DNA from 3 places in the Paenibacillus sp. JCM 9796 genome. Region 1 is predicted to be linked to each of the others. Evidence: riboswitches for the same ligand, from Rfam matches in the RefSeq annotation. Region 1 holds a riboswitch; each other region holds the start of a gene.
The links. Region 1 has a riboswitch for cyclic di-AMP ahead of ACZ439_RS16780 (CAP domain-containing protein). Riboswitches for the same ligand answer to the same signal wherever they lie in the genome.
Positions count from the first base shown of each region.

Region 2: another riboswitch for cyclic di-AMP. It lies ahead of ACZ439_RS12090 (3D domain-containing protein); the one in region 1 lies ahead of ACZ439_RS16780 (CAP domain-containing protein).
Region 3: another riboswitch for cyclic di-AMP. It lies ahead of ACZ439_RS10265 (stalk domain-containing protein); the one in region 1 lies ahead of ACZ439_RS16780 (CAP domain-containing protein).

Region 1 covers NZ_AP043723.1:3,474,113-3,484,026, reverse strand. Annotated here, with positions in the region: gene fdhF (formate dehydrogenase subunit alpha) at 1-2,106, opposite strand, end outside; gene ACZ439_RS16795 (helix-turn-helix domain-containing protein) at 2,318-2,995, shown strand; gene ACZ439_RS16790 (IS3 family transposase) at 2,974-3,873, shown strand; gene ACZ439_RS16785 (ammonium transporter) at 3,947-5,242, opposite strand; cyclic di-AMP (ydaO/yuaA leader) riboswitch at 5,662-5,799, shown strand; gene ACZ439_RS16780 (CAP domain-containing protein) at 5,804-6,430, shown strand; gene ACZ439_RS16775 (aldehyde dehydrogenase family protein) at 6,647-8,107, opposite strand; gene ACZ439_RS16770 (3-phenylpropionate/cinnamic acid dioxygenase subunit beta) at 8,170-8,670, opposite strand; gene ACZ439_RS16765 (aromatic ring-hydroxylating oxygenase subunit alpha) at 8,670-9,914, opposite strand, start outside.
Region 2 covers NZ_AP043723.1:2,512,852-2,522,765, forward strand. Annotated here, with positions in the region: gene rnmV (ribonuclease M5) at 1-480, opposite strand, end outside; gene ACZ439_RS12090 (3D domain-containing protein) at 595-1,686, opposite strand; cyclic di-AMP (ydaO/yuaA leader) riboswitch at 2,013-2,191, opposite strand; gene ACZ439_RS12095 (TatD family hydrolase) at 2,427-3,194, opposite strand; gene ACZ439_RS12100 (HD domain-containing protein) at 3,226-4,509, opposite strand; gene ACZ439_RS12105 (AbrB/MazE/SpoVT family DNA-binding domain-containing protein) at 4,893-5,147, shown strand; gene rsmI (16S rRNA (cytidine(1402)-2'-O)-methyltransferase) at 5,265-6,149, opposite strand; gene ACZ439_RS12115 (tRNA1(Val) (adenine(37)-N6)-methyltransferase) at 6,162-6,938, opposite strand; gene yabA (DNA replication initiation control protein YabA) at 7,003-7,356, opposite strand; gene ACZ439_RS12125 (PSP1 domain-containing protein) at 7,388-8,194, opposite strand; gene holB (DNA polymerase III subunit delta') at 8,197-9,174, opposite strand; gene ACZ439_RS12135 (YaaR family protein) at 9,227-9,673, opposite strand; gene ACZ439_RS12140 (cyclic-di-AMP receptor) at 9,692-9,914, opposite strand, start outside.
Region 3 covers NZ_AP043723.1:2,147,575-2,157,488, forward strand. Annotated here, with positions in the region: gene ACZ439_RS10260 (DUF6483 family protein) at 113-823, opposite strand; cyclic di-AMP (ydaO/yuaA leader) riboswitch at 1,014-1,172, shown strand; gene ACZ439_RS10265 (stalk domain-containing protein) at 1,174-2,010, shown strand; gene ACZ439_RS10270 (polysaccharide deacetylase family protein) at 2,140-2,835, shown strand; gene ACZ439_RS10275 (AAA family ATPase) at 2,979-3,743, shown strand; gene ACZ439_RS10280 (hypothetical protein) at 3,785-3,982, opposite strand; gene ACZ439_RS10285 (3'-5' exonuclease) at 4,090-4,845, opposite strand; rRNA gene rrf (5S ribosomal RNA) at 4,955-5,071, opposite strand; rRNA gene ACZ439_RS10295 (23S ribosomal RNA) at 5,192-8,258, opposite strand; rRNA gene ACZ439_RS10300 (16S ribosomal RNA) at 8,466-9,914, opposite strand, start outside.

The DNA of each region.
Region 1 (9,914 bases):
CTCCAGACTCGGCGCAGCCGGCAGGATGACATCGGCGAACTGGGCCGTCTTCGAGAAGAAGATGTCCTGCACGACGAAGAAATCAAGCTTCTCGAAAGCGGCATGTACATGATTCGAGTTGGAATCGACAAGGGCCATATCTTCCCCGAATAAATACATCGCTTTTAGCTTACCGTCATGGATGCTTTCAATCATCTGGTGGTTGTTCAATCCGGGATGTTCGGGAAGCTTCACGCCCCAAGCCTTTTCATACCGGGCTCGGACATTCTCGTCCTGCACCGCTTCATAACCCGGAAACCAGGCAGGCATCGTGCCGAAATCGCAAGCCCCCTGCACATTGTTATGTCCCCGCAGCGGATAAGCCCCTGTACCGGGTCGGCCGTAATTTCCGGTAATCAACAGTAAATTGCTGATCGCCGTGCTTGTATCCGTCGCCCCCATATGCTGGGTGACCCCCATAGCCCATAATGCGCAAACCGATTCGGCTTCATGGATCATCACGGCCAGCTGCACCAGCTCTTCCCGGGTTAGGCCCGTTCGTTCCTCCGCATATTCCAGCGTATACGGCTCAAGCGATCGAACGTATTCTTCAAGACCGTTCACCCGTTTCTCCAAGAATGCCCGGTCCGCCCAGCCTTGATCGATGATATATTTGGTAACCGCGGACAGCCAAACCAAATCCGACCCCGGCTTAGGCCTTAGGAAGACATCCGCCCTTTCCGCCAATTCGTGTTTCCTAAGATCGATCACCGCCAGCTTTTGGCCATGCAGCTTGTGGGCACGCTTAACGCGCGTTGCCAATACGGGATGAGATTCCGCCGGATTGGCACCGATCACCATCACTAACGAGGCACTCGCAATATCACGGATCGTGCCCGAATCGCCTCCGATTCCAACCGTGCGCATCAGTCCCGCCGTTGCCGGAGACTGACAATATCGCGAACAGTTGTCGACATTGTTGCTTCCCATGACAGCCCGGGCAAATTTCTGGAAAATATAGTTCTCTTCGTTGCTGCATTTGGATGACGCAATATAACCGATCGAGTCGGCACCGTGCGTATCCTTTATGGCCGTTAATTTCTGTGCGATCAACGTGAGCGCCTCATCCCACGTGGCTTCGACGAACCGGTCCCCCTGCCGGATTAAGGGCTTGGTCAGCCGTTCTTCGCTATTCACAAAATCCCATCCGAATTTACCCTTGATACAGGTTGAAATACCGTTCACCGGCGCTTCCTCCTGCGGCTCGATTTTGAGAATTTTACGGTCTTTGGTCCACACCTCAAAGCTGCACCCGACGCCGCAATAGGTGCACACCGTTTTCGTCCGCTTGATGCGGGATTTTCTCATCGCCGCTTCCACTTCCGATATCGCGAAGATTTCCTGATATCCGGGCTCAACCTCTTTGGTAAGGTCAATCATCGGCATTAGAATGTCATCCGGAATTCCCGTCAAATATCCAGCCTCTCCCAGCATCGTTTTCTCCATAAGCGCGTTGCACGGACATACGGTAACACAGTGTCCGCAGGAAACGCAGGAGGACTTATCGATGGGGACTCCGTTATCCCATAAAACTCTTGGTCTTTCGAGACTCCAGTCGATCGTCAACGTTTCATTCACTTGAAGATCCTGACAAGCCTCGACACACCGTCCGCACAGAATGCATTGATCCGGCTCATAGCGGTAAAACGGATGAGAGTTGTCCGGAGGATACGGCTTAGGAGTAAATTCATACTTCTGATGCTCGACTTGAAGATATTCCGCCGTATTATGAACCGTACAATTGCCGTTGTTATTATCGCAAACCGTGCAATACAGCTCATGATTATGCAGAATCCGCTGCATAGCCTCCAACTGGGCTTCTTTAGCCCGGTCGGACACGCTGTTAACCTTCATTCCCGGCTTGGCTGCCGTCGCACAAGCCCGCTGCAAGACACCGTCCACTTCCACCATACAGGTATCGCACGATTGTATGGCCCCCAAATTTGTATGATAACAGACATGAGGAATGTAGTATTCGTGGGCTTTGGCTACTTCCAAAATACTTTGATTCGGGGAGCAGCTATAGTTCTTGTCGTTAATCTGTATGGAGAACGTTTGCTCCTTCATCCTTTATCGCCGCCTTGTCATGATGGATTTCCAATCCCATAAAGCTCTAGCGATAGGATTTCCTATGACAGGAAACTTATACCGTTAACCAAAGGCCAGTGAGCTGAAAAAAAAGGGCTGCCCCTCCGTCATCCAGGATGACTATGATATGCTCCCCATACGGTAGACAGGTGAAATAATAAAACCTGTTACTGTAAGGGGAGCATTTTTCATGTCTAAATCAGAACATAGTGCGTCGCAGAAATTTGCCATCTTGCAAGAAATTGAATGCGGTCATATTAGCGTTAAAGCTGCAACAAAAAAATACAGTATTTCAAAAACGACCTTGGCAAAATGGCGGCGTCGTTATGAGGTTTATGGGTATAAAGGGTTAGAGATTCGAATCCGTAATCGAAGTTATTCCGCGGAGCTTAAACTTCAAGCGGTCAAGGATTATCTCTATGGAGGATTATCACAGTACCAGATTATCGACAAGTACAAGATCGCTAGTCGAAACCAACTCTCCCGCTGGATTCAGAAGTATAATGGTCATAGCAACCTCAAAGCATATAACGGAGGATCGAGAGCTATGACGAAGGGTCGAACAACCACTGTGCAGGAACGAATCGATATCGTCTTGTATTGTCTTAATCATAACCGCGACTTTAACAAGACGGCGAATCAGTTTCAAGTTTCTTACCAGCAAGTATATGGATGGGTAAAGAAGTACGAAGCTGGTGGTCAGGATGCTTTACAGGATGGTCGTGGGAGAACGAAGACGCCTGAGGAATTAACCGAGGCGGACCACCACAAACTCGCGATGAAGAAGCTGGAGTATGAGAACGAGCGGCTCCGGGCGGAGAATGCCTTCTTAAAAAAGTTACAGGAATTCGAGAGGAGGCGTCGCTAAGCCAACACCGCCAGGAGAATGTCTACCTTGCCATTGAAGCCGTCCAGCAAGAAGGGTCATTCAGCGTGAAGCTTCTGTGTGACATTGCACAGATCCCGCGGTCAAGCTATTACAAATGGCTGAGTCGCAAACCCAGCCCACGTGAACTGGAGAACCAACATCTCACGGATGTCATGATGGTTTTGTATGAGAAGGTTGAGAAGATCTTCGGGTACCGTCAATTAACTCTCCATATGCGTCAAAAGACCAAGCAAAGGATTAACCATAAGCGTGTACTGCGCCTGATGAGGCTTAAGGGAATCCAGTCGGTCATCCGCAGGAAGAAAAAGAAATATGTCCGATCGACTCCTCAACAGGTAGCTGAGAATTTGTTGAATCGCAAGTTCCGGGCAGAAGTGCCTAATGAGAAGTGGGTCACGGATGTAACGGAATTCAAATACGGTAACGGGCAAAAAGCTTATTTAAGCGCCATACTTGATCTTCATGATAAAACGATTGTCTCGTATGTATTAGGGCATTCCAACAACAATCCAATCGTATTCCAGACGTTAAAATTGGCCTTGCAAGGCGCGCCAGGAAGCACACCCATGCTTCATAGCGACCGAGGGTATCAATACACCTCATTGAGTTTTAAGAAGATCTTGGACGACAACAATCTTACCCAAAGCATGTCCCGAGTTGGGCGGTGCATAGATAATGGTCCGATGGAATCCTTCTGGGGTACCCTGAAATGTGAGAAGTATTATTTACATACCTACCGTACCTTTGAAGAACTCAAAAAGGACATTGATGACTATATTCATTTTTACAATTACGAGCGATTGCAAGCAAAATTAAACGGCCTCAGTCCGATGGAATTCAGAACCAAGACCGCTTAACTGATTTTTATTTTTTGTATTGTCTACTTGACGGGGTGCAGTTCACTTGAGGAACAGCCCTTGTTTTACATCATTATACCGATTGGTTCATTTGCGGAATGACACGCTTGTCGGATTGAGCTTTCAATTGTTCCGGATAGCCGTAAGTGCCATGCTCACTCAAGTCAAGGCCGATCGTCTCTTCTTCTTCCGTGACACGCAATCCGATAACAGCCTTCATCACGGAAAGAATGACGTACGATGCAACAAAAGCAAAGGCTCCGCAAACCAGCACCCCAAGAGCCTGAACCCCCAATTGCTCGAACCCGCCGCCGTAGAACAGGCCGGCTTTACCAACTCCGACTTTCTCCGCCAATTCCGGCGTGGCGAATAAACCGTTGGAGAGCGTTCCCCAAACACCGGCCGTCCCGTGAGCGGAAAGCGCGTAAATCGGATCGTCGATACGAAGCTTTTCAAACATCCGCATACTTGCAAAGACGACGATACCGGCAACCAGACCGATGACGATAGCCGCCCAAGACTCAACGAATGCGCAGGAAGCCGTAATCGCGACTAAACCGGCCAAGGCGCCATTCAACATCACGGAGATATCCGCCTTGCCATTAACAGCCCAAGCAATCAATAGTGCGGCAATAGCGCCGGCAGCCGCGGCGAGCTGCGTATTGATCGCGACAAAACCGAAGAAGCTTCCGTCGCCGACCGCAATCGTACTGCTTGCATTAAAACCGAACCAGCCCACCCACAGCAGCATCACGCCGAGTGTGGTAAATACCTGATTGTGCCCCGGCATATCGTTCGGAGTACCGTTCTTGTTATATTTGCCGAGCCGCGGTTTCAACAAGAGGGTGGCTGCCAAAGCAGCCATCGCGCCGGTCAGATGGACAACCGTCGATCCGGCGAAATCTTGCTTGCCGTGCTCAGCCAGCCAACCGCCGCCCCAAATCCAGTGGGCAATAACGGGATAGACGACAATGGAGAACAAGACGGCGAATACCAGATACACGGAAAGCTTCGCTCTTTCTGCAAACCCTCCCCATGCTACGGACATCGATATCGCAGCAAACGCCAACTGGAAAATAAACATGACCGTCGGGGCTACCGTGCTGCCTTCCGGAACCTCCTTAACATCGAAGCCGAAGTAATCGCCCCAACCGATCCACGCATTACCTTGCGATCCGAATATCAATGCGTAACCTGCCGCCCAAAAAACCAACGAGACGATGCCGAGCGTAAAGATCGTTTTTCCGGCGATGTGGCCGGCGTTCTTCATCCGGGTCGACCCGGCTTCCAGCATGACAAACCCGCTTTGCATGAAAATAACTAAAATAGCACCCAGCATGACCCAAATCGCATTCATTCCCAATTCCATACGCGTCAACCTCACTTTAACTAAAATAAATGAATCCGAAATCCTTGATTAACTTTCATAATTAACGGTAAGCCATGTATGTATTTTATGACATGAAAGTATGTTATGTCAATATTATTAACATAAAATATTAACATTCATGCCAATATTGCCTCGGATTGTTCGGATTTTATCTATTTAGTGGTATATTATTGCGAATACATGACACATATATGACATTAATATACAATCTTCAAACCTTCTATAGTATTTTGCTATGCTTTCAAGCTTTGTAGAAACGGGAAGTTCTGCGTGTTGTCCGCTTTTCTCTTCAGCTTTCTTGGAGATGGAAACAATTGTGGGGTGAACCTGATAGAGAAGCTATGATAGAATGGAACGGCCTCGGAAGAGACGCTGGCAGCAGCCGATCTTACTGAGCAATCGAATCAAGGCCGAAGCTTTCCTTAAGGAAGCGCGGGGGAACCTCTTTACTTGGGGTGAAGCCATATTCATGGCAGGGTGATTACTCTTTGACCCGAATCCGTCAGCTAACCTCGTAGGCCATAAAAAGGAGAGATAGTTGTGAAGCACTTCAAGAAAACCGCTATGACTGGCGTGATTGCTTTAAGCATGATCGTTGGGGCAGGGGCTGCTTCAGCCGCTACGTACACGGTTAAAGGCCAGGATACGATGTGGACGATTTCCAAGCAGTATGGAATACCGCTCAGCACCCTGATCAGGCAAAATCCTCAGGTGGCTAACCCGAATATTATCTGGCCGGGCATGGTATTGAACGTTCCTGGCGCTGCGAAAGGAACAACAACGCCGACCTCGGCTCAATCCTCTTATGCCGATCAAGTCGTTGCCTTGGTCAATCAGGAACGTGCGAAAGCCGGTCTGAAGCCATTAGTTTATGACAAAGCCTTGTCGGCCATGGCGCTGGATAAAGCAAAAGACATGAACAATAACAAGTACTTTAGCCATACTTCACCAACTTATGGTTCCCCATTTGATATGATGAAATCGTACGGCATCCGGTACACGTATGCCGGCGAGAATATAGCTATGGGACAGAAAAGTCCGCAAGAAGTCATGAAGGCCTGGATGAACAGCTCCGGTCATCGTAAAAATATTTTGAGTCCAAACTTCACGAAAATTGGCGTTGGCTATTATAATAATTATTGGGTGCAAGAATTTATTGCTAACTAATAAGCAATCAGACAAACACGTTACAGGCAGCGGCCGTTTCCCGATCACCTTCGGGATCGGCCGCTGTTCTCCTACTATGAAGCATTCCCTCATGCCTCGGGACTCATTCGTTCATAAAAATGACGCTCAAAATAATAAAAAAAGGCATCCGGAGTAAGTTCATCTGGAACAAACCCCGGATACCTTTATTTATGTTAGCGATGGAAAGGAATGAAATTAGAACGGGAAATGACGATAGGTATTTTGGATGGAAACCCATTTGGTGATGGTAAACTCCTCGACAATCCACGGATTCCCGAATCTGCCGAGCCCGCTTGCCTTATTTCCTCCGAACGGAATATTAGGGCTGTCGTTCACCGTCTGGTCGTTAATATGCGTCATACCGCTATCGATTTGCAGGGCAAGCTCTTCTCCTTTGGCCAGATCGGACGTAAAGATCGCCGAGCTTAAACCATAGGCCGTATCGCTTGCCAGTCTAATCGCTTCTTCGTCCGTTTCCGCTTTAATCATGGTAGCGATCGGTGCGAACAGCTCGGATTGCGCAAGATTACTGGAATTATCGACTTCCGTAAATACATAGGGAGTCAGAACATTGCCCTCACGTTTTCCTTCCAATGCGATCTTCACGCCGTCACGTTTGGCTTCCTCAATCACTTGAAGCGCTTTCTGAAGCTGACGCTCATTGACTAGAGGACCGATAACGGTCTTCGGATCGCTCGGATCGCCGTAAGGAAGAGCTTTGGCGCGTTCCACAAACTTCTGGACGAACTCATCGTACTTATCCTTATGGATAATCATTCGATTAATAATCATACAAATTTGGCCCTGATGAATGAATTTCCCGAAGACCGCGGCGTCCACAGCCCGGTCTACATCCGCATCCGATAAAACGACGAACGGGCTGTTCCCTCCAAGCTCAAGGGCAACACGCTTTAGGTTCCGGCCCGCAATCTCGCCAATGTGTCTTCCAACCGCCGTCGAACCGGTGAAACTGATCATTTGGGCATGCGGATTCGTAAGCATTTCGTCTCCGATTTCGGTCAGGTCGGTCAAAATCACTTGCAGCACGCCGTCAGGAAGACCTGCATGCTCGAACGCTTTCGCGATAATGGAACCGCCCGTCAAGCCAACCTGAATATCAGGCTTATGCACGACGCTGTTCCCCAAGGCAATAGCCGGCGCAATGGTGCGCATAGATAAGTTCATAGGGAAGTTAAACGGAGATATGGAGGAAATCACGCCCAAAGGAAGACGGTGAATATGATTGACCTTGCCTTCGATACCGGACGGAACTTCCCTAACCTTATAAATTTCATCGGCAAGACGAATCGCTTCTTCCATCACTTCTATAGCCAGATGCAGTTCCACGTTGGCTTTTAGAACGGTGCCGCCCGTTTCCCGGCTAATCACGGCAGTAATCGACTCCCGATTCGCTTGTAAATATTCGATGGCCTTATGAATGACTTCTTTTCTTTGTTCCGCGGAAGATTTCGCCCATTCCTTCTGGGCTTGCTTCGCACCTTCAAATGCTTCTTGCAGCTGTTTGACCGACGCTAAACGTACAGATGTCACAACGGAATTATCGTAAGGATTCAAAATATCGTAGGTCCGTTCACTAGAGCCTTCCGTCCACTGGCCATTGATATAGCTTTGGTTCAAATCCTCGTAACGTGTCATATTTTCGTCGCTCCCTTATATGGTTATTATTCCAAACAGCTGTAAGCGTTTTTATAATTGTTTTACAAAAACATACTAAGATTCATAACTCCTAAAACAGCCTGATCCGGATAAATGGTTCGCGACGCAAGCTTCCATTCTCCATTCTCTTTGCGTATCACATCTTCCCGCTCTCCGAACATCTTCTCGGTTTCAATATCCGAGCCCCGGCTCCGGTGGAATAAAAAGTAGCTTCGAACCTTGTATTCGTCGGGCTGAAGACCGGGATCGACCGTGATGTTACTAATAAAATGCCGCTGCCGCGGCGCCGGATTTTCAACCCAAGCCGAAGTCGTATACAACCTGTTCACCCTGGTGGTCAGCGACTTCTTCGTTTCTTCCAAATGCGTCATCTCATCGACGATATTGGAGCCGCCCCGTTCTTCGGTCGTCACACGGACGGGCATCCGGTAAATGAGGTCATCGGCCAGCAATTCTAACCATTCTTTATATTTCCGATGATCCAGCAAATAGGCTTCGTCTTGGAGAAATCTGCTAATTTCGTAGTGCAATTGCGGGTTCATTAGCAACCCTCCTCAGAATCATTTATATCTTTCGTAATGAGTTCCAGCCAATACTCGTGCATACTTCTGGATATGGCGTCAATGTAGCAGGTCGGATAAGCGACGCCGGGTCCCGGGAAGGACGGATCAGGGTCCACATGACCGAATCCCATGAGATAATTGCTGACATTGTTGTAGCTCAGTTCTTTATCTCTGACCATCAATCCCTTACTGGCTTGAACGACGCGGGCCCATATCTCGGTATCGTCCTGCTCCAAAGTACCGGAAGTGCCGAAGGAACCGATATAGCCTTTATACGCTTCCTGCTTGTAATCTTCCGGCGCGGCCTTATCGATCATAAACCAGCACCAAACTTCCACTTTATCGGGTCCCAGCGGCCTCCAAACCCGGAAATTCAAGTAGTTGTGCAAATGTCCTTCCGTTCCGTGAATAGGGCTGACGAAGGAAAGATTCGGGTAGACGCCCCCTACAAAGACGGTCGTTCTGGATAAGATGTCCGCTTGCTCGGGAGTCAAGTTTCGCTCGAACATCGGCCACATCGATTCAGGCGTTGACTGATAGCGATGGATGGATCGGCCTGTAGCGGACGTGATCACGTTAATGCCGTGCCCGTGCTCCATAACGACTTGATGGCCATATCCTGCATATAAAGGATCTTTGGGACTGATTCCCATCTCCACCGTTGAGCGGTGCGCCGTCTGCACGTGATACGGATCGGCAGAGAAATTTTCGCTTGTGCTCTTCCAGTTGGCTTGGGCTACCCAGCGTTGCGGAACTCCCCGGACTTCCATGCCGCCGTCGCTTCTGCCGAGCAGCATGTCGAAGTACCATTTCATATCGCCTAAATATTCTTCCAGTGAGATGGCGTCAGGATCCAGGTTTCCGAAAATCATGCCTTGATACATGGCTACCTTAGGAATCGGACGAAGGCCCCACTCGCTTTTGTCCATCTCTTCTCCGTACACCTTGTCTCCGGCTACAATTCCGATCAATTCGCCATCCGTGTTATAGCTCCATCCATGATAAGCACATGTAAACGTTTTCTTTTTCCCGAAATCGGCTGTACATAAATGTGTTCCCCGATGTGTACAGGAGTTGAGAAAAGCCTTGATCTCCCCTGCGCTGTTTTTAACGAGCAATACAGGATCGTTAACCATCCACCGCGTTACATAACTGCCCGGCTCTTTGAATTCCGATTCATGTGCCAAAAACTGCCACGTACGCCCGAACACCTTTTGAAGTTC
Region 2 (9,914 bases), 960 kb from region 1:
GCGGCAGCGGTTATAAAATTGCTTCCCGTTGCAATAACCGATTCCGAGACGATTGCCCATCGCAAGTCTCCGGGCGGCCGCACGAGGATGCACGATCAGCCCGGCCTCCATCAGATCGTCCCATGTGATAGCCGACTCTTCGTTTCGACCGTCGGTCCTCACGTTGGCCAGTGCCGTGCGAATCGCTTCGACCGATGCGTTCTCGACGCCGATATCGCCCTTGCTTGTCGCCGCCTCCTGCGTCAGGAAGGCATGCTTCGCGCCGGGTACTTCCTTCGTAATAATTTTGCGAATACGCTCCCCGGCATGATCGGGATCCGTGAATACGATTACGCCCCGCCGTTCTTGCGCAAGCTTAATGCGTCGAATAACGTCCGCATTGATCGCCGAACCGCCCGTTTCGATGGTTTCCGCTTCTACCGCTCGCTTAATGGCTACCGTATCGTCCTTACCTTCCACTACGATAATTTCTTTAATCATGTGCACGTACCTTCCTTCGTGAACAAGAGAAAAAGAAGAGGGACGCCTCACGAGCACCTCTTCTTATCTGCCGATCTATATATAATGAATGTAGTCTTTCCGAATTGCAAGCGCCTAATCCGCCGACGGTTTTTTGGGACCGATAATGTATACCGTATAACCGCGCTTCGTACCGAAACGAGTTGCATAGTCACCGTTCTCGAAAAAGACGTCGATCTTGTTCCCTTTCACAGCGCTGCCTGTATCTTCGGCTCGGCGGAAGCCGACGCCCTCGATATAGACCCACCAGCCGATCGGGATCACTTTAGGATCGACTGCAATCGTGCGACCTTCCGTTACCTTCGCGCCCGAAGAAGTTACGCCGTATTGCGGATGACTTTCATCCTTGCCGGTGGATGACACCCCCGCCGAATAAGCGGTTAGCGTAACGTTTTTGATTACTTGCTTGTAGCCGAATTTGACGCCGTTCTTGGTCAACTCCTCGACGTTCGGCGATGAAGAGGACAGAACGACAACCGGATTTTTCGTCCCGACGGCCACAATGCGTTGTTTGCTCTCGGTTTGTACTTGCTGATCCACGACCTGCTCCGACACAAGCACGCCGTCTTCATACACTTTCTCCAGCTTCTTCACAAGGAGGCCCTTCTGACCTTCCTGCAATACTTGCTCTTTGCCCTTTAACAATTGGGGCTCGCTCTTGGTTACTGTATCGAATGCGATCGGTTCTTGCACATCTGCTGTTTCTTTCGTCACGCGGACAACCTTCAGTTCCGCATGAGGGCTTACTTCCGTTTCCTTAGCCGGAATGACTTTATCGAGCTCGCCCACAGGGACGTTCAAATCCTGCAGAGCGGCCTCTACCGTCTTGCCAACCGTGTAAACTGTCTTCGTCTCGCCGTCGGCGGTTAATTGCACCGGCGTCGTATGCGTGATCGCAATGCGGTCGCCCGATTTCACCTTTGCATCCAGCGCATGGGAAATACGGTCGTTCTCGCTTACTGCGATTCCTTGCTCATCCAGTACTCGTTGCAGTACCTCTTCCCGGGTTTGGAACGTGCGTTCCTGTCCGTCTACAACGATCGATACGCGCTTAATGGCCGTACCGTGCAACATCATCAAGAACATGAAAGTCATAGCGAATGAAATGAGAGCGATAATCGAAATCATACGCAAGTTTTCATGCGTCCATCGCAACGCGAAGGTCATGCTGGATGATCGTCTTACATGGGTTTGCCCTGGTGTTTCAGCGCCCACTTGTTCGGTCCTCCTTAAAGCCTCGCCATTCGAGTGTTATGCATGATAAGATTCTGACGCGACTATGGTAAATTGTTTGATTGCCATTACCAACGTTTGTGCTGCTGACATCAGAGTATCCACTTGCCTGCCGTATTCACCCCCCTCGGGTGTAAAGAGTAGCCAGCTTGGACACGAATCCCTTTTACGGGAAACACAAAAAAAGTCAGCGGAGAAGAGGAACCTTCCCGTGACTTTTCTCATTTTGTCCAAATGAAAATAAAAGCACACGACAATGCGTTACCTCTCTCTAGACGCTTACGAGGTTAGCTGACGGATTCGGACTTGAGAGTCGCCCTACCCCGGGACAGTTGCCCGCCCCAGAGATTCACCCCTAAAAAACACCTTGGCAATCATGAATGGACCGCCGCGATGTGGTTCCCCCGTTTTCCTTTCGGAAACTCAGCGATGTTGGAATTCTGGTAATCGTATGAAGTTATTATTGAGTGTACGACGCGAGGGGTTTGGTTGTAAAGTATACAAACGTATAAAAAAAGAACGGTTTTTACCCATTTTCGTTTAAATATACTCATTACATGAATAAAATACATCTATCTCTCATTCGCACGAACCGATTTAGCTGTTTTCTTTATTTTTCTCGATTCGCTATAAGTAACAGCGTTTATGCAAGCGTTTCCCAGAGCCCAACACACTCACTTTAAACGAAAAAGTTCCATCGCATTTCGAGTCGTCGCTTCGGCTAATTGCTCGATCGAAATGCCCTTGATTTCGGCCGCCGTTTCGGCGACAAGACGGACGTAAGCGGACTCGTTTCGCTTGCCCCGATATGGATGCGGAGTTAAATAAGGCGCATCGGTTTCAATCAAAAGCCGGTCCATCGGCACCTTCTCGAGTACCTCTTTCGGTTGCTTGGCATTTTTGAAAGTTACTGGGCCGCCGAAAGAAATGTAAAAATTCATATCGAGACACATTTTGGCCGTCTCCCAGCTGCCGGAGTAACAATGCATCACGCCGCCGACCTCCGCCGCTTTCTCCTCGCGCAGCGTTTGTACGACGTCTTGATGCGCATCGCGGTTATGGATCGCAATCGGCAGGCCGACCCTGCGGGCCAGACGAATTTGTTCGCGGAATACCCGATTCTGTACGTCTTTCGGCGACGTATCCCAATGGTAATCAAGCCCGATTTCGCCGATGGCAACCACTTTCTCGTGACGACACAACGATTCGATCCAGGCGAGATCTTCTTCCCTCATATCTTTGGCTTCCGTCGGATGCCAGCCCACCGTCGAGTAGATGAAATCGTACTGCTCAGCCAGCGCCAAGGAGCTTGGAATCGTCTCCCGATTAAATCCAATATTCACGATTCGACTTATTCCGTTGTCTCTTGCGCGCGCAATCACCTCGTGTCGGTCTTCATCGAATTGCGGCGCATTCAGGTGTGCATGTGTGTCGATTAGCATAACGTTTTCTCCTTCATCTTCTATATGTCGTTTAAGATCTTAGCAGCTTCCGAATTTCTTTATCCAAAGCTGGAAGATGTTTCAATACGAGTTCCTGCGGGTAATACAGGTGGTATTTTCCGTTCTGGATCCCGCTGATCGAACGCACGATTTCGGATTTTCGCGAGATTTCCGTCAACGTGTCGTGCGCATCGAGCAATAAAATCGGCAGTTTCTCATCCTGTTCGCCCGGCCGGTACACATCATAGGATTGATCGGACGGGAAATCGACTTCCAGGTAATAGGAGGGATCTAATCCTAGATTGCCCATTTTTTCACGAAGCCGTTCCAGCATGCCGACGTCCATAATTTCCAGCGTTACATATTTGAATAAACGCCGCTGCAAGAAGCGTGAGCACAAATCAGCCAACACCGCATCCTCTTCCATCGTCCATTGCATCAGCACCGTTTGCATCAACGCTTCATCCAGCAAATGGTATTCTTCCGTGGTCAGCCGATTGCCGAACAAGCTGGGCAGCGGTTCGAGCAGAAAGTGGAACGGATACCCTTCATCAAACAGTTGTTTGGCTCTTTGAAAAATTTTATGCAGGACGACTTCCGCGCTTCGGGTAACCGGATGGAAGTACACTTGCCAATACATCTGGTATCGGGACATCAAATAATCCTCAACGGCGTGCATCCCGCTTTCCTTAACTACGATATGTCCTTGATACGGCCGCATCACGCGCAAAATTCGCTCCAGATCGAAGGTGCCGTAATTTACGCCGGTGAAATAAGCATCGCGCAGCAGGTAATCCATCCGGTCCGCGTCCAGCTGACTCGAGACGAGGCTGACGACGATTTCTTGCTGGTACGTCTTGGCAATAACGCCCGCTACCTGCTGCGGGAACGTCGGAGAAACGCGTTTCAGCACTTCGTTGACTTCCGTGTTGCCGAGTACGATTCGGCATGACCAATCCTCATGGTGAGTCCCGAACGTTTTCTCAATCGAATGCGAGAAGGGACCGTGTCCGACATCATGCAGAAGCGCCGCGCACAAGCATAACAGACGTTCTTCTCTCGGCCAATCTTCATATTGATTACGCTCGAACTGCGAGATGATTTTGCGTGTTACTTCATAAACACCCAGCGAATGCGAGAACCGGCTATGCTCGGCGCCGTGAAAGGTGAGAAAACACGTTCCCAGCTGACGGATGCGGCGCAGCCGTTGAAATTCCCGGGTATTGATGAGATCCCAGATCGTCTGATCCTGCACATAGATATACTTGTGAACCGGATCTTTAAACACTTTTTCTTCTTCCATCGGTTGTTGCATGGTATCCCTCCTCGCAATTTGCAGGTTTTGATCGACAATATTCCGCCAAAACATTGAAAATTGTCGAATGTTGTCGATTTATTTATTCCAAATTTTTGTTTCGACACGGCGTATAGATTTACATTTTATGGATGTATAAAGAGACTTTTGGTAAGTAAAACCAACATTTTAGCTCTACTAGTAGCGTTATTCTATTCCATGTTATACTAATCTAGCAGCCAGGTCCATAAATTGTCACTTGGTGTTGCATTTTTAGGTTGACTATTTTGGGAATGGTTGGTATCATAGGTTTAAAGAATTATGTCGAAACATGACGATTATTTTCATTCCGCTTCGCATTCATTCTAAAATAAACAACTTCTGGAGAGGGGAATTTTATTATTATGATGAAATCAACTGGTATCGTAAGAAAAGTCGACGAACTTGGTCGTGTTGTTATTCCAATCGAATTGCGCAGAACGCTTGGCATTGGCGAGAAGGACGCTTTGGAAATTTATGTAGACGGCGAGCGCATCATGTTGAAGAAATATGAGCCGGCCTGTATCTTCTGCGGAAACGCCGAGAACGTCTCTTATTTCAAAGGAAAAATTGTTTGTCACGAATGTTTATCTGAAATGCCAATACCTGTGACAAAATAAAAAAAATAGGTTATAATATAAATAGCAATATTAACTATGGTAATTCTAACCTTTTTCATATCTCCTCTATATCCCTGATTCGAGCTTGCCCCGAATCAGGGTATTTTTTTGTGCCGATCAACCTTGATGCAGCAAATTATACAATTCGCGTTTCGGAACGCCGCGCTCCTGCGCAGCCCTCCTAAGCGCTTCCTTATGGTCCAGCCCGTCCGCTTCGTATCGGGCCACATGCTCCTCAGGCGAGAGGCCGGTCCACCACGCCGTCTCCTCCGGGATTCCCCCGTCACCCGCCCCGCCGCGAACGATGAAGCAGTATTCACCCTGCGGCGGATGGTCAACCAAATAGGCGAGGCATTCGCGGATCGTACCGCGGACGGCTTCCTCATATTTTTTCGTTAGCTCCCGGGTCAGGCAAACCTCCCGTTCTTCGCCAAGAACTTCCGCCATCCGCGTCAGCGTCTTCACAATCCGGTGAGGCGATTCATAACCGATCACTGTAGCCGCTTCCCGTCTCCAGGTGGCAAGCTCCTGTTCCATCGGTTTGGCGTCACGCGGCGGGAACCCGACGAACAGAAACCGCTCCGTCGGCAAGCCCGACATGATTAAAGCGGACAACGCCGCGTTCGCTCCCGGAATCGGGACCACCGCAATGCCCGCCTCAATCGCCAGTCTGGCTAAATCGGCCCCAGGGTCGCAAATGGCGGGCAGCCCCGCATCGCTCACCAGCGCGATATCGTCTCCGCTCTCCATGAGCCGGATGAGCTCCGGCCCGCTGGCATGTTTGTTATGCTCATGATAACTGACAAGCCGTGTGCTGATGTCGAAGTGCGTCAGCAGCTTGCGCGTCTGGCGCGTATCCTCCGCCGCGATCCACCGAACCTCCTGCAAAATCCGGACAGCCCGGTACGTCATGTCCTCGAGATTGCCGATCGGCGTGCCGACCAAGTACAGTTTTCCCTTGCCGGACTCGTTATTATAGCTTTTTTGAATGTTCACGCGCATCGATTCCTTCTATTAATAAGTGTCCGGATTATGATCCAGCGTCAGCCGACGACCAAAGTATACGTCCATCAGTTCGTCGCTGTATTCGTTCTGATTTTTGTAAACGATCAGCGGGGGCAGCGTGCGAATTTCCGGCTTCCCGTCGCGCATTCCCTCAATCAGCACCATGTTGGCTTCATGGTCCGCCCGCGGATGCACGAAACGAATCCGTTTCGGTTCCAGACGGTACTCCCGCATTAACGTACAAATTTCGACCAGCCGGCTCGGCCGATGCACCATCGCTACCTTGCCCCCGGTTCGGACCAGCCGGCTGCTGACACGAATGACGTCTTCCAACGTGCAGAACAGCTCATGGCGTGCGGCGGCTACATGCTCATTGATGTTTTGTTCGCCATTAGGAACAGGCAAATAGGGCGGATTGACCGTCACGGCATCGAACAGTCCGTGTCCAATCTCCTGAACGGCGCTGCGCAGGTCGCCCTGCCTGATATCGATTTGTGCGTCCAGCCGATTCAGCTTGACGTTCCGCTGCGCCATCTCTGCCAGCCGCGGCTGAATTTCAACGGCCGTAATGTGCGCCCGCGTTCGAGTCGTCAACAGCAACGGAATAACACCGTTCCCGGTGCAAAGATCGATCATACGCCCGCGAGTCGGTACCGAGCAAAACCTTGCGAGCAGCACCGCATCCAGGGAAAAGCTGAAAACATCCTCGCTTTGGATAATTTTCAAATCTTGCGTCAGCAAATCATCGATGCGCTCACGCTCATATACAGGTACGGATTGTTCCAAGTGACAACTCCTCTTTCTTCCAAAAAAACCGTAGAGAAGTCAATCCTCCCTACGGCTAGTGTTCTTATTTATTTAGAAACGACATGCAGAACAAACAATCGCCCTCGGTCCGTAAATGACCGTAGTTTACATTGCAAATATGAAAGCCTTCATGGTAAATCCGAGTTAAATTATCGAGACCTTCACCGGTAACCTCTTTTATCCTCGCCGCTTCCTCCTCCGAGGAAGCCGGATCCGCAAGAGCCGGTGCGGCATCTTTCTTTAACAGCTTGCGCAGCTGACTGTTTTCTATACCGAGTCGTTTGTTTTCTTCCAATAGCTCGATAATTTGTTGTTTGATTTGACCGAGCTCCGCATACAACGTGCCCACTTGCTCTTCCATTTGATCGATTTGAATGAAAATGTCCCTTTTCACCACGATTGCCATCACCTCAGAGAGAGCCGTTCCCTTATCCGTGATACTCCACCACATCATCTAATGGGAGATCCATCACTTTCTTAAGCTCAAACACTTGTACCTTCGCCATCCGTTCCGCCACATTCATCGATATCAGGCGGCCGTTGCCGAACGATGTAATCACTTCGCTACCTACACGGGGCAGATCGTCTTTGGCGCTTTCATAGTTATCGTGCTCGTACTTCAAGCAGCACATCAAGCGACCGCATAGACCGGATATTTTGGTCGGATTGAGCGACAAGTTCTGATCCTTCGCCATCTTGATCGATACCGGCTCGAAATCGCCAAGAAACGACGAACAGCATAAAATTCTGCCGCAAGGGCCGATGCCGCCGAGCATCTTCGCTTCATCGCGAACGCCAATTTGGCGAAGTTCGATCCGCGTACGAAACACACTGGCCAAATCTTTAACCAATTCCCTGAAATCGACACGGCCTTCCGCCGTAAAATAAAAGATGATTTTGTTGCGATCAAATGTATATTCAACGTCAACCAACTTCATCCGGAGCTGGTGATCCTTGATCTTGTCCTGGCAAATGGCAAACGCGTTCTTCGCCGCTAGTTTATTGTCCTCCACAAGCTTCGCGTCCTGATGGTCGGCGATGCGTATAACCTTCTTGAGCGGCAACACGACATCCGATTCGCCCACGGTTCTGCGACCGATGACGACTTTCCCGTATTCCACGCCGCGCGCCGTCTCCACGATAACTGCGCTATCTTGGTCGACCGGCAAATCGCTCGGGTCGAAGTAATAAATTTTACCCGCTTTCTTAAAGCGGACTCCCACAACAGAGAACAATCCTACACCCCCTTAAGCTGCATTATTATATGTTCCAGCGCAAGCTGGGGATTGGCATGAAACCGCAATCGTTTCTGAGTCTCAATCGCTTGATCCAGGCACGCGATCCAGTGTTGGGGCGGCCGGCTTAACGCCTCTTTGGCCATCCACTCCGTTTGGTCGGAGAAGACGATCCCTTCACGGCGGCCCGTACCCAGCTGGACCATGTCTTTGAGCCACAGAATCAGCATATCCAACCAAAGCGAAAGCCGATCGCCGAGCTCGCCTTTCGACAGCTTCTGTTGTGCGGTCAGAAGCGCGACAGGCAGCCGAGTCAAGCTTTCTCTAGTCAATTGTATCACTAGGTTTCGAATTTCTGCAAACCCATTTCCTTGAATCATTGCGCGCGCGGCTTGCGGTCCCGCCGCCAATCGGACGGCGATCTGGACGAGCACCGGGGAATGGCCTTCCTTCAGCAGCAAATCCTGCATTTGCTGACGCATCATCGGCACGAAAGGAACCCATTGCGAGCGCGAGCGTATCGTCGGCAGCAGCGCTTGCCCGTTATCCGTAATGAGTACCGCAACCACCTGCGACGATGGCTCTTCCAGAAATTTCAGCAGGCTGTTGGCCGCTTGCGTCGTCATTTTGTCCGCGTCTTCCAGCACGTACATCTTCAAGCCCGATACGGTGGACCGGTACGCAAACTGCTTCTGCAGCTCGCGGATTTGTTCGATTTTGATCGAGGCGCCGTCCGGCTTCAGCCAGTGGAGGTCCGGATGGTTGCCATGGGCCACTTTACGGCAGTCGAGGCATTCGCCGCAGGCATCGTCAGGCAGCACCTTGCAGTACAACGCCATCGCGAACGCTTTCGCCATTTCACGGCGTCCGGAGCCGCTCGGCCCGGTAAATATATAGGCATGCGACACTTTATCGGTTCGAATGCTGTTTTGCAGCATGCGCTTAACCCGTTCTTGTCCTACAATCGCTTGAAACGACATGACGCTCTTTGTTCCTTTCCCTATATCAAGCGAAATCCGCAGCCGTCGTTAATTAGAAAAATAAATTAATGAGCATGCCGCGAATTTCTCCAATCTTCTGCAGCAAATCAATGCGACCTTCTTCGGTCGACAGCATATCGTCGGCTAGCCCCAGCAGCTCCTGATCGACTTCTTCAAGCAGCTTATACCGCTTGGATCGGCCGCGCCTGTCCCATCCCCGCGTCTCGCGAAGCTGAACGCCGCGCCGCACCGTCTCCTCCAGAAAATGCTTCACCATCAGCTTGTACTGCCGAAGCTCGCGCACCGTCATCGACTTGGCCAAACGCTGGCCTTGCTGATCGATTTGAGCCAGCATGCGCTGAAGCTGTTCCCGGGTGGCCCGCTCGGATTGATGCTGCATCATGTCATGAAACGACTTTTGCTGAAGCTGCTGGGACGACGTATTCTCGTTGCGAATCCATTCACTGCCGACGGGACGCCATCCCGGGTTAATTTTCACGATGGGCGTACCTCTCTTCTAGAAGTGTTCAAAACGTTCGACCGGCAGCACGAAAACGGCGGCTCCTCCCACTTGAACCTCGACGGGGAACGGGATGTATGAATCGGTTGTTCCTCCCATCGGGGAAACCGGGGTTACCATCTGCTCCCTAATTTTGCAGTTAGCTTTAATGACTTGCAGCGCTTCGTTCACACGATCGTCTTCGGTCCCAATCAAAAACGTCGTGTTTCCGGCCCGAAGG
Region 3 (9,914 bases), 1.3 Mb from region 1:
TTAAAAAACAACGGAGCCAGTTGAATCCCGGCACCGTCATTCCCACTATTTCCCACGTAAGTGTATGCAAAAGGCATATTCATGAAGTCCGGCTCCAGTCATGAACATCCATTCATCCATCATCGGCCTCCTCCCTGCGGGCTCCTGATTTGAATTTCGCAAGCTCCGCCATGCCCTGCCGTACTTCTTCCCGCGATAACCCTCCGTCTTCCAGCTGCAATGTCGAATCCGTCAGCCAGCGCTCGTACATCTCCATGCCGATGTCCAGTACGCGTGAAAGCCCCTCGTTCCATGCATCCCCCTTCACTTCATCGATCCAGTGAAAAAGCGCATCTTCCGCCTTAGCAAGCCGTCCTGTCTCATCATAATAAGGAACAAGCAGTTCGAGCTGGGAGGCCTCCATGCCCGATCGACCGATCAATTCCAACGAAGTCTCGATCCTTCGCTCCGTTTCCTCGCGCAAGTCCGCACTTTCCTCCATCTTACGAATCGTCAGCAGCAGCTCAAGCCATTTAAGCGCCTCGGCCTTCCCGACCTGTATCTGCCCTTCCTGCTGCAGTACCTTGACACGGGCCAACAGCAGGTCTGAGGCTGCGAGCGCCTTCCCGATATCCGGATGTCCGCCAGGCGAGAGGAGCACCAGCAAATCTTTCACCGACAACGCCTGCAGCAGCTTGGAATCCAAACCGACGAGCTGCCTTAACGCATGGTTCAACAATTCCATACGCTCGTGGAACGATAACGCCTGTTTATGTAAAACTTTCATGACTACCCGAGCCGTCTGCTCGATGAGCTTCATTATAATATAATCGCGCTGATACATGTCTGATGCCTCCGTTTCTGTACAGATCGTCCTGCCCCCAAGTCTAGAGCGCAGATTGCAGGAACAGGTTTTTATTGTACCACCGATCCTGTTTCCGGACATCGATTCAGGCCGAAATTCATCGCGATTTACAATTCCAGGAAGTGACTGGATGAATTTATGCATTGAACCATTACGGCAACCTATGGTAAGTTTTTAAAAGCCGAATCGAACAGTTCATTTTCTGAACGTACGGGGGACGCATCACATGGGGTGAATAATTGAGTTCCGCGATTGCCGCGGGCCAGCTTAGGGAAAATCCTCTTCCCGAACCCGACAACTAACCTCGGAGGCTGACAGGAGGGATACAATTGAATAAGAAATTCAAAAGCATGCTTCTTGCATGCAGCTTGATGTTGCCTGCGTTTTTGTCCGCAGCGCTGCCGGCACACGCCGCTCCGTTAAATCTGCCCACTGATATCAAGGTGCAGATCAACGACTCGCTGGTGCACTTCCCGGATGCCCAGCCGCTTCTGGACGGCAACTCGAAGCTTCATGTTCCTGCGCGGACAATCGCCGAAAAACTCGGCTATAAACTGACTTGGCAGCAGGAAGGCTCGCAAATTCACGTTGCGATCAGCAGCGGCGATACGACCTTATCGGTCACAACCGGGGAACAAGTCATCAGCGTTAATAACCAAACCGCTTCAATCGAACATCCGGTGAAAATGGTGAACGGCCGCGTCTATGTCCCGTTCCGTCTGCTTGCCGAAACGTTCGGCAAGACCACCCAATGGGATGCGAACAACCGGATCGCCATTCTCGGTACGGACGGCAAATACCACGCTCCGGCATGGTATCGTCCCAAGACGATCGCCAAAAATTATGTGAAAGTCATTGAAGCGAAGGCTACTGCCTATACCGCTGCTCCAAGCGAGAACGGTGGGTATGGCTCGCTGGATTATATGGGTAACACGCTGAAGCTCGGTACCATCGCTGTCGATCCGAACATCATTCCCCTCGGTTCCAAAGTGTATATCGAAGGATATAACTATGCAGGGCTCCCAACCGGCGGAATGTACGCAACGGCCACCGATGTCGGCGGTGCGATTAAAGGGAACAAAATCGACATCTTCGTTCCTGAAAGCCCGAGTCAAGCATCGCGGTTCGGCATTCAACAAGTGAAAGTGTACGTTCTCGGTTCTTAAGCAACCGTAAGCCCCCCACAACAGCAGCCTTTCGAGGCTGCTGTTTTTATTTGCCTGCCTTTGTTCGTGGATAGCACACTGCGTTTAGCCCGAAACTACAAGTAAATATCCCGGCGGAGGTGGTGTGACATGTTCAGGAAGGTTATGCTGCTGATGTTCTGCTTGCTGCTCTGTTGCACGACGGCGAGCGCCGCGGCGCCCGGCAGCGATGAAGTCGTCTGGAACGTGCAAACCGATCAGAAGCTGATCGCATTAACGTTCGATGACGGCCCCAATCCGGTTTATACGCCGCAGATTCTCGATATTCTTCGAGACTATCAGGCCAAGGGTACGTTCTTCGTACTCGGCAAACGGGTGCAGTTGTTTCCCGCCATCGCCATTCGCGAAGTGAACGAAGGACATGAAATTGCCAATCATACGTTCGACCATCATTATTTGAAAAATTATCCTCCCGAGCGGTTGATTCAGGAAATTCGCCAAACGCAGGAGGTCATCTTTGATATTACGGAACAGATGCCGAACGTGTTTCGTCCTCCCGGAGGTTTTTATAACGACACGCTGCTCCATTCGATGAAAGAAGATAAGCTGACCGTCGTGATGTGGTCCTGGTATATGGATACGAAGGATTGGCGCAAGCCCGGCGTCGACAAAATCGTTCAGCAGGTGCTCGGGAACGTGCACAACGGCGACATCGTGTTGTTTCACGATTTGGAGGGGGATTGCACGCAAACGGTTGAAGCCTTGAAGCGGATTCTGCCGGAGCTTAAATCACGAGGCTATCAATTCGTAACCGTGTCCGATCTTATCGCGAAGACGCGGAAATAAATAAAGCCGGCCCACTGGTGCGTGAGGCCGGCTTTGCAATAGCTTTGGCATGTTACTTATTTTTAGTTTTCCATTATTACATAATTTATGATATTATAAATGAAGAAAAGCGTACATACGTTCCTGTCTGGAGTTGATACATGATGGCGACCGCCACCAAGGACCCGTATATCCGCAGCATCGAACTGCTTCGGGATAAAGTGCCTTCCTTCACCCGTTATCCGTTCCACCTTTCCGCTCTGCGTGATTTCTCCGGGTTAAAGCTTCACCCCAAAGTTACTTATATCATCGGAGAGAACGGAACCGGCAAATCGACGCTGCTGGAGGCGATTGCTATTGCCTGGGGTTTTAATCCCGAAGGCGGCACATTAAATTTTGCGTTTTCGACGCGTGATTCCCATTCGGAGCTTTATCGTTACATCCGCTTGGTTCGGGGCGTGACTAAACCGAGAGACGGATTCTTTTTTCGAGCTGAAACTTATTACAATTTGGCGACGAATATCGACCAATTGGATAGCGAATTTTCGTACGGAAGACGCATCATCGACTCCTATGGCGGCAAGTCGCTTCATGAGCAGTCGCACGGAGAGTCATTCTTCTCCGCATTCGTCCATCGTTTCGGAGGCAACGGTCTCTACATCTTGGATGAGCCTGAAGCCGCACTGTCGCCGTTGAAGCAAATGTCGATGCTTGCACGTATCCACACCCTCGTTGAGCAGAACTCCCAGTTCATCATCTCGACGCACTCGCCGATTCTGATGAGTTACCCGGACGCCGTTCATTATCAATTAACCCCGGACGGTTTACAAAAGACGACTTTGGAAGAAACCGAGCACTACTTGATCACGAAGCAATTTATGACGAATCGGGAACGCATGCTCCGTACTTTATTTGAAGACGAGGAGTAAAAAAACAGGCGCACGTACTCCGCCTGTTTGCTATTGCTGCGCTAGATCGGTTTGCCGTTCTTCTTATTATCGTAGCGGTGACTGCGATTATCCAAGGGTCCCGGGCTGCCGCCGACCGGCGGTTGGATTTGAACCGGTTCTTCCGTCGTCCGGGTACGATGCAAATTTGTCGCCGCCGCGGCATGCGTTCCTAGTTCCGCCAGCTCATTATTCGAATTGTTTCCTTGAATCGGACTCATAGCTGAATGCCTCCTCTAGTTGAGTGTTATGCCATAGATGTAATCAGGGTTTAGTATGCCGCACAGCGGCACGGTTTCATCCGTCCGGCATCATTAAAAAACCCCCATCATAAAGTGGGGGCGGAGGACCGCAGCTTGGATCTTGTTTTACGTCCATAGGTTTGTTTATAAAATTTTGAAAACAACGTTTCGACCATTTCAATTTCCGATTCAGACAGATTCATGATGTCAAAATAATCTTGAGTTTCCTTATCGGAAGCAAACTCTTGCCATGTTAAGAAGCTATTATTTTGAACGGCTTGATTTAAGGCCGAGCTGATTTTCTTTTTGATGCCGCCTGTGCATAGCTTAAAATGGTCGGGCTTATAATACCGTTCTGACTTCACAATGTCCGGATTTATTTTTAGAAGCTCGCAGGCGTTCAATGCATCGTCGAGGGCCGAATGATGCTGCCCGACGAAAGGAATCTCTTTAGCTGCCAGCACTTGCTGTAATCCGCCATCAAAAAATCGGGACATATCGATCAAGCGTGTTAACCAATCCGAAGAGATCGCATGAATCTTACAGTCGACAAACAGACTGAAAAAGTCCGTACTTCCCCACGCTACGATTTTATAATCGACTCCACAGAAATCAATAAATTTGGCGATGACTTCCGGAAAAGGCGGGCTGGTGGTCAACACGTCCTTATCGATTTTGCAAAAATTCAAGGCGAATTGATTGATGGGGTACTTGGGATTGATATAACTTTGAAACGTATCGACGATCTGTAAATGTTCATTTAATTTAACTGCGCCAATTTCCAAGATCTCCATCGGATGGATAGCATAATGTTTTCTACCGTTAAACTCAAGATCGATCACAATGTACGGCAAGGTTTCACCCCATTTAGTTGTGCTGTGGGTTATTGTTTGTTTTTTTGAAGAAAAAAAGACCAGATCGACAACATGTCGAATCCTGGTCTTTTACGATGCTTGGCGACGTTCTACTCTCCCAGGACCCTGCGGTCCAAGTACCATCGACGCTGGAAGGCTTAACGTTCGTGTTCGGGATGGGTACGCGTGGTTCCCTTCCGCCATCATCACCAAACGGATGTTGATGCTTCTTGCGAAACATCAGATCTTGCCATTCAAGGCGGCTTGCACCTTGAAAACTGGATACGAAACTCAGCATGCTGAATGCTTTGACTTCACTAAAGTGAAAGTCTTTTTGGATAAGCCCTCGACCGATTAGTATTCGTCAGCTCCACACGTTGCCGCGCTTCCACCCCGAACCTATCAACCTCGTCGTCTACAAGGGGTCTTACTAATTGGGAAATCTCATCTTGAGGGGGGCTTCACGCTTAGATGCTTTCAGCGCTTATCCCGTCCGTACTTGGCTATCCAGCCGTGCTCCTGGCGGAACAACTGGTACACCAGCGGTACGTCCATCCCGGTCCTCTCGTACTAAGGACAGCTCCTCTCAAATTTCCTGCGCCCACGACAGATAGGGACCGAACTGTCTCACGACGTTCTGAACCCAGCTCGCGTACCGCTTTAATGGGCGAACAGCCCAACCCTTGGGACCTACTTCAGCCCCAGGATGCGATGAGCCGACATCGAGGTGCCAAACCTCCCCGTCGATGTGGACTCTTGGGGGAGATAAGCCTGTTATCCCCAGGGTAGCTTTTATCCGTTGAGCGATGGCCCTTCCATGCGGTACCACCGGATCACTAAGCCCGACTTTCGTCCCTGCTCGACCTGTTTGTCTCGCAGTCAAGCTCCCTTATGCCTTTGCACTCTTCGAATGATTTCCAACCATTCTGAGGGAACCTTGGGGCGCCTCCGTTACTCTTTAGGAGGCGACCGCCCCAGTCAAACTGCCCACCTGACACTGTCCCCGTACCGGTTCACGGTACCAGGTTAGAACTCCGATACGATCAGGGTGGTATCCCAACGGCGCCTCCACCCACGCTGGCGCGCAGGCTTCCCAGGCTCCCACCTATCCTGTACAGATCGTACCAAAGTCCAATATCAAGCTGCAGTAAAGCTCCATGGGGTCTTTCCGTCTTGTCGCGGGTAACCTGCATCTTCACAGGTATTAAAATTTCACCGGATCTCTCGTCGAGACAGCGCCCAAGTCGTTACGCCATTCGTGCGGGTCAGAATTTACCTGACAAGGAATTTCGCTACCTTAGGACCGTTATAGTTACGGCCGCCGTTTACTGGGGCTTCGGTTCACAGCTTCGGGTTGCCCCTAACCGCTCCCCTTAACCTTCCAGCACCGGGCAGGCGTCAGCCCGTATACTTCGCCTTGCGGCTTCGCACAGACCTGTGTTTTTGCTAAACAGTCGCTTGGGCCTTTTCACTGCGGCCCCCTCGGGCTATTCACCCTACCGAGGCACCCCTTCTCCCGAAGTTACGGGGTCATTTTGCCGAGTTCCTTAACGAGAGTTCTTCCGAGCGCCTTAGCATGCTCTGCTCGCCTACCTGTGTCGGTTTGCGGTACGGGCACCTTCTCCCTGGCTAGAGGCTTTTCTTGGCAGCCTGAACTCATGACCTTCGGTACTTAAATTTCCCTCCCCATCACAGCCCAGCCTTACGGTGTGCGGATTTGCCTACACACCAGCCTCACTGCTTGGACGAGCATCCATCAGCTCGCGTCACTATCCTTCTGCGTCACCCCATCGCTCATAACGGTTCACGGTGGTACAGGAATTTCAACCTGTTGTCCTTCGACTACGCCTTTCGGCCTCGCCTTAGGTCCCGACTTACCCTGAGCGGACGAACCTTCCTCAGGAACCCTTAGGCTTACGGCGGATCAGATTCTCACTGATCTTTTCGTTACTCATACCGGCATTCTCACTTGTATGCAGTCCACCAGTCCTCACGATCCAGCTTCTACCCGCATACAACGCTCCCCTACTGCCCGCATCGTGTTCACTCCAGCTTCGAAGCAGGATGTTTAGCCCCTGGAGACATTTAGCCAGATTCTTTCATCAACTTTAGTCGTTGAATCTGGCGAATGTCCCGTGGCCAAACATGACCTCAAAGACGCAGTGAACACGATGCTGACTCATAGCTTCGGTGGTGTGTTTAGCCCCGTTACATTTTCGGCGCAGAGTCACTCGACCAGTGAGCTATTACGCACTCTTTCAATGGTGGCTGCTTCTAAGCCAACATCCTGGTTGTCTGTGCAACTCCACATCCTTTCCCACTTAACACACACTTGGGGACCTTAGCTGATGATCTGGGCTGTTTCCCTCTTGACAATGGATCTTAGCACTCACTGTCTGACTCCCGGGATAACGTCTGTGGCATTCAGAGTTTGACTGGACTTGGTAACCCTTGGCGGGCCCCGCACCCAATCAGTGCTTTACCTCCACGACGCATCTCCCGAGGCTAGCCCTAAAGCTATTTCGGGGAGAACCAGCTATCTCCGAGTTCGATTGGAATTTCTCCGCTACCCCCACCTCATCCCCGAATTTTTCAACATTCGTGGGTTCGGGCCTCCAGTGCGTGTTACCGCACCTTCACCCTGGACAGGGGTAGATCACACGGTTTCGGGTCTACGCCTACAAACTATTTCGCCCTATTCAGACTCGCTTTCGCTGCGGCTACGGCTTCTCACCTTAACCTTGCTTGCAAACGTAACTCGCCGGTTCATTCTACAAAAGGCACGCCATCACCCTGTTGACGAACAAGTTCGCAACATAGGGCTCTGACTTCTTGTAAGCACACGGTTTCAGGTTCTTTTTCACTCCGCTCCCGCGGTTCTTTTCACCTTTCCCTCACGGTACTGCTTCACTATCGGTCACCAGGGAGTATTTAGCCTTGGCAGATGGTCCTGCCGGATTCAGACGGGGTTTCACGTGTCCCGCCCTACTCAGGATACGCCTAGGGTGTTCGCAGACTTTTGGTTACGGGGCTTTTACCCTCTATGGCCGGCCTTTCCAGACCTGTTCGCCTAACCTGCTGCACCCATGACGGCGTCCTACAACCCCAAGGAGCAAGCTCCTTGGTTTGGGCTAATCCGCTTTCGCTCGCCGCTACTGACGGAATCACTTTTGTTTTCTTTTCCTGAGGGTACTTAGATGTTTCAGTTCCCCTCGTATGCCTCCTATGCAGCTATGTATTCACTGCATGGTACGTGAGTATTACCTCACGCGGGTTCCCCCATTCGGACATCCCCGGATCAATGCCTGCTTACGGCTCCCCGAGGCGTTATCGTTGTTCGCCACGTCCTTCTTCGGCTCCTGGTGCCTAGGCATCCTCCGTGTGCTCTTTATAGCTTATCCAGCTATCACGTGTACGACCGAAGTCGTACCGGATTTTGATTCAGCATTTGTTGCTTTGTTTCGTTTATCCAGTTTTCAAGGAACAAACTTAATTATAGAAAGGCTATTGCGCCTTTCAAAACTGAACATCGAAGTGAGTGCTTCTGTTACAGCAGTGGTGCTGCTGTAGATTTGTCCGCCACCCTGCAGGTGACATGGACTCCATAGAAAGGAGGTGATCCAGCCGCACCTTCCGATACGGCTACCTTGTTACGACTTCACCCCAATCATCTACCCCACCTTCGGCGGCTGGCTCCTTGCGGTTACCCCACCGACTTCGGGTGTTGTAAACTCTCGTGGTGTGACGGGCGGTGTGTACAAGACCCGGGAACGTATTCACCGCGGCATGCTGATCCGCGATTACTAGCAATTCCGACTTCATGCAGGCGAGTTGCAGCCTGCAATCCGAACTGAGACCGGCTTCTAAGGATTCGCTCCATCTCGCGACTTCGCTTCCCGTTGTACCGGCCATTGTAGTACGTGTGTAGCCCAGGTCATAAGGGGCATGATGATTTGACGTCATCCCCACCTTCCTCCGGTTTGTCACCGGCAGTCAACTTAGAGTGCCCAACTGAATGCTGGCAACTAAGTTCAAGGGTTGCGCTCGTTGCGGGACTTAACCCAACATCTCACGACACGAGCTGACGACAACCATGCACCACCTGTCTCCTCTGCCCCGAAGGGAAGGTACATCTCTGTACCGGTCAGAGGGATGTCAAGACCTGGTAAGGTTCTTCGCGTTGCTTCGAATTAAACCACATACTCCACTGCTTGTGCGGGTCCCCGTCAATTCCTTTGAGTTTCACTCTTGCGAGCGTACTCCCCAGGCGGAGTGCTTATTGTGTTTACTTCGGCACCAAGGGTATCGAAACCCCTAACACCTAGCACTCATCGTTTACGGCGTGGACTACCAGGGTATCTAATCCTGTTTGCTCCCCACGCTTTCGCGCCTCAGCGTCAGTTACAGTCCAGAAAGCCGCCTTCGCCACTGGTGTTCCTCCACATCTCTACGCATTTCACCGCTACACGTGGAATTCCGCTTTCCTCTCCTGCACTCAAGTCTCCCAGTTTTCAGTGCGAACCGGGGTTGAGCCCCGGGCTTAAACACCAAACTTAAAAGACCGCCTGCGCGCGCTTTACGCCCAATAATTCCGGACAACGCTTGCCCCCTACGTATTACCGCGGCTGCTGGCACGTAGTTAGCCGGGGCTTTCTTCTCAAGTACCGTCACCCTCAGAGCAGTTACTCTCCGAGGCGTTCTTCCTTGGCAACAGAGCTTTACGATCCGAAAACCTTCATCACTCACGCGGCGTTGCTCCGTCAGGCTTGCGCCCATTGCGGAAGATTCCCTACTGCTGCCTCCCGTAGGAGTCTGGGCCGTGTCTCAGTCCCAGTGTGGCCGATCACCCTCTCAGGTCGGCTACGCATCGTCGCCTTGGTGGGCCATTACCCCACCAACTAGCTAATGCGCCGCAGGCCCATCCGTAAGCCACAGGTTGCCCCGTGTTTCATGATTCCCCCATGCGGAGAAATCAGCTATCCGGTCTTAGCTACCGTTTCCGGTAGTTATCCCGATCTTACAGGCAGGTTGCCTACGTGTTACTCACCCGTCCGCCG